Regions from separate parts of the Enterococcus sp. LJL99 genome, predicted to be linked through region 1. Evidence: predicted binding sites of a transcription regulator. Region 1 holds the regulator's gene; the other holds the start of a gene.
The links. The regulator NrdR, encoded in region 1, represses ribonucleotide reductase genes. The targets are predictions, from matches to a motif close to ACACNATATATNGTGT.
Positions count from the first base shown of each region.

Region 2: the regulator NrdR is predicted to act here: its motif matches at 1,459-1,474, upstream of nrdH (glutaredoxin-like protein NrdH).

Region 1 is NZ_JBTXLT010000021.1:19,256-21,462, reverse strand. It holds gene ACYSNW_RS17800 (replication initiation and membrane attachment family protein) at 1-891, opposite strand, end outside; gene nrdR (transcriptional regulator NrdR) at 913-1,389, opposite strand; gene coaE (dephospho-CoA kinase) at 1,684-2,207, opposite strand, start outside.
Region 2 is NZ_JBTXLT010000014.1:49,638-51,844, forward strand. It holds gene nrdE (class 1b ribonucleoside-diphosphate reductase subunit alpha) at 1-806, opposite strand, end outside; gene nrdI (class Ib ribonucleoside-diphosphate reductase assembly flavoprotein NrdI) at 787-1,164, opposite strand; gene nrdH (glutaredoxin-like protein NrdH) at 1,166-1,390, opposite strand; gene ACYSNW_RS16160 (FeoA family protein) at 1,805-2,207, shown strand, end outside.

The DNA of each region.
Region 1 (2,207 bases):
GGTTTGTTGTTCCTCATTCGTTAAATCAGCCGTTTCATTTTTAGTGACTTCGGCCTCTCTTTGTTTTTTATCCGTATCATAGGTTTGATAAATTGCTTTTTCAAATTCTTTAATAACAATTTTATTACTATAATAATCAAATGATTTCGAACAAAATTCAACCATATCTAGTTCATTGATTCCAAATAAATTATGGAATACATAGACTTCTTCTTTAAAACCTGATACATCATCTGGAAGCTGAACACCTAATTTTTTGATTCCTTCTAAAAAATATTCCCACGTAAAGCTGTCCGTAACAGCTGATACTTTTTCAGGTGGGTGAGGATCAGCGAAAGAATTTGCCATTTTATTCAATAGCGTTTGATGGGTTCCAATTTGTTCGGCTCTAAATACATAGACATCTTTATAGCTGGCTGAAATATTTTTTAACCCAGTTAATTGAGCATGTTTAGGTTGAAAATGTTTAAATAGTTTATCCATTTTTCTTTGACCAACAATATTGAGCAAGGTTAATGCCAATACTTCATCTTTAAAAAAACGCTCAACGGTTTCTGGATGATTTAAGCGATAAAAATATTTTTTATCTTCATAATTTTCAACTTTAATAAAGGTATCTAGCAAACCGATTCCTTCCAATTTTAATTTAGCTGTCTCAATTTGTTGGATACTTAAATCTAACATCGTAATCAACTCTGAATGAAAAAGCTCTTCACTCATTCCCATTGGAAAAGAAATTTCAGAAAGTAAAGTCAAATATAAGCTAAACGCCTGCGCTCCAATAATTGGTTGGTACAGTAATGCTAGTACTTCTTGTTCTTTATTAGACAATGACTCTGCAATCATCGTTTGAAATAAATCTTTAGGATATAGTTTATTTTCTTGGTTCAACGAAAAGCCTCCTTAATCTCTCTATATCTCGGTATTCGTTGATTTTGCTTTGTCGACAATATCTTGTAGTTCTTTTAGAAAGACACTCATATCTTTAAACTGACGATAAACACTAGCAAAACGGATATAAGCTATCTCATCTAAATTAACTAAATCTTCCATAACATATTCGCCAATCAAGTGAGTTGAAACTTCATTTTCTCCCATACTACGGACACGATTTTCTACATTATCAACTATTTGGACCATTTGTTCCATCGTTACTGGTCGTTTTTCAGCGGAACGAATCAATCCTCTTAGCATTTTTTCTCGATTGAATTCCTCACGATCGCCATTTTTCTTGATGACGAGTAATGGAGCTGCTTCAATTCTTTCAAATGTAGTAAAGCGATAGCCGCAACTTTCACATTCTCTTCTACGTCTAATCGCACGACCATCATCTGCTTGACGACTGTCAATAACTCTTGAATTATTATGATGACATTTCGGGCAATGCATAATGTTCACCTCGTTTTTATTTCAATTTTTTTGTTGTGTTTCTTATTATAACATGAAATCGGAGTAAGAAAAAATAAGGATGTTATTTTTTTATTTTCTCAAAAAAACGGCACAGTTATTAGGGTGTATCAGAAAAACTTTTTCAACAAGATTGTTGCTGTTTTTTCTGATACACCCTTAGCCAAAAATGATAGTAAATACATTCTAATGTTGTAGCACTTTTGTTCTTCCCCTAAAACTAAATAGAAAGTTGGTGCAGTAACAATTCTGATGGAAATAATTAGTTACTTTCTTCTAAATAAATTGATTCGTTACCAACCACTCCGTCACTTGCTTTTTTGTCCATGCTCGATCTTTTTGATTATCAAAAACAATGTTTGCTCTCGTTTTCTTTTCTTCAATTGACCATTGACTTGCTATCCGTTTTTCTGCTTCTTCTTTTGTCAATTCATCCCGAATCATTAAGCGTTGAATTTGTATTTTTTCTGGTACATATACTACAGCAACTTGATCGACTTCTTTTTCGTAGCCACCTTCATAAAGCAAAGGAATATCAACGATGACAAGATTTGCCTGTTGTTTTTTAGTTTTTATTTGTTTTGTGATTTCAGCTCTTAAAAATGGTGAAAGTAATTGATTTAAACGGATTCTTTTTTCAGGTTCAGAGAAAATAATTGTTCCTAATGCTTTACGATCCAAAGAACCATCTTTTTGTAATATATCAAAACCAAATTCTTCTGAAATTGCTTTTAAGCCAGGTGTACCGATTTCCACGACTTCACGTGCAATAATATCTGAGTCTACAATTGGAAAGCCAT
Region 2 (2,207 bases), on a different contig from region 1:
TCTTTTTTAGTTGAAAGGAACATTTCAATATCAGGATGAAAAACGTTTAAATAAACAACTCCAGCTCCTTGACGTTGTCCTAATTGATTTGAATAACTAAAACTATCTTCAAATAATTTCATCACAGGAACAACACCACTAGCGGCACCTTCATAGCCTTTGATAGGAGCGCCTGCTTCACGTAGATTTGCTAGCGTAATTCCAACACCGCCGCCAATACGTGATAGTTGTAGCGCGGAATTGATTGAACGCCCAATGCTATTCATATCATCTGTTACCTGGATCAAAAAGCAAGAAACCAGTTCTCCGCGTCGTTTGCGTCCAGCATTTAAAAATGAAGGTGTCGCTGGTTGATAACGTTGATGAATCATTTCGTCTGCTAATTCCATTGCAAGTTCTTCATTACCATCCGCAAAATAAAGAGCATTAAACGCAACACGGTCTTCATAAGCTTCTAAATATTCTGTGCCAGCATTATTTTTTAATGCATACTGTGAATAAAATTTATAAGCTGCCATAAAGGATTTGAACGTGAAATTTTGTTGATCAAGAAATGTATATAATTTTTCGATAAAACTCATTGAATATTTTTTAATAAATGCTGACTCAATATAATCATTTTCAATTAGAAATGTAATTTTTTCGGCTACACTAGTAAATTGTTTCGTATTTGGAACGACATTCTCTGCAAAAAAAGCTGTTAAGGCTTCTTTATCTTTATGCAAAGGAATTTGACCGTCGATTGGTCGATTAATCGCATTATTTAATTTAAAATAACTGACTTCTTTAATTTCTTTCAGACTCAATTTGATTCACTACTTTCTTAAAGGATTCCACATCTTCGTTAGTGCCGCTAAACTCAAAAGCAAAAAGCATAGGTACATGATAATCACGGGCAATATCTTTAGCTGTGTAAACAAATAATTCGGCGAAATTCCGATTACCGCCACCAGCAACTCCTTTTAAATTGTCCCGATTACTTTTATAATCAAGAAAATCATTAACTACTTCAGTAATGTCTAAATCATAAGTAGGAACAACTAGTATAAAAGGTTCATTTATCTCAAAAAAAGGATTCGCAGGCTCAATTTCATAAGCTGGCAAATCCAATTTTTTTATAAAGCGTCTTGTTTGTCCTGTAACTGTAAAATACACCAGTTTCATCTTAGCTAGCCAATTGTTTCAATTGGTCTGGGCGGAAACCAATAACAGTTGTAGCATCAGAAGTAACAACAGGGACACTTTGAAATCCTTGTTCTTTTAACCACTCGATTGCCTCAGGTTGAACATCGATATTTACTTCTTCAAATGCAATATTATTCTCGTTTAAAAAGCGTTTCGCCATTTTACATTGGATACAATTATTTTTAGAAAAGATTTTTACGTTCATTTTTCATTCCCCCTCAAATTACTTACAAGAATTAGTATAAATCTATCTGGGAAAAAGTCAACAGTTAAACACTATATATTGTGGTCATTTTTTTAGCTACCACTAGTTTTTGTGTTTTTGAAAAAAGAATGAAAGCAAGTCTATTCTGATTTTTTAGGCAATAAGACGTAAAAATGGTTGTTAGAAAATCAAATTATTAAATTTTGATGTGAGAAAAATAGAATCAAAGACACAAGATATAGTGTTTATTCGTGAGAGAAAACACAAGACAAAATCACTTATGAAAAAAACTCATATTATATAGTAAGAAAAGATATTGACAAGTGTTGAACAAGCGAGTATTCTTAATGAGAACGATTATCAATTTCAGTTGTATTTCTTGTTGAATTTTTTTCACAAAGGAGGATGAATACCATGCTGACATTAGCAAATGCTGAACACAGCAAAGCGTATGTTGTTGAGGATATTCAAGCAGAAGAAGCGACCAAGAAACATTTAAATAATTTAGGTTTGGTACCTGGCGCAACGATTGTGTTAATCAATGATTCTGGTGAAAATGGCATTGTTTTGCTACATAATAGCCGGATAGCCATGAACAAGTCTATTTTGAATCACATAATCATTACAGAACAAGAAGATAGCACAGAACATTGGGTTTCTTTAGATCAACTAAGCGCAGGAGAAAATGCGCAAGTGGTTGGTGTTCATGGTCAAGGAGCAATCAAGCGTCGTTTGATGGATATGGGAATTACAAAAGGTGTCAATATTCTAGTTAGAAAAAGAGCACCGTTGGGAGATCCAATTGAAATTAATTTAC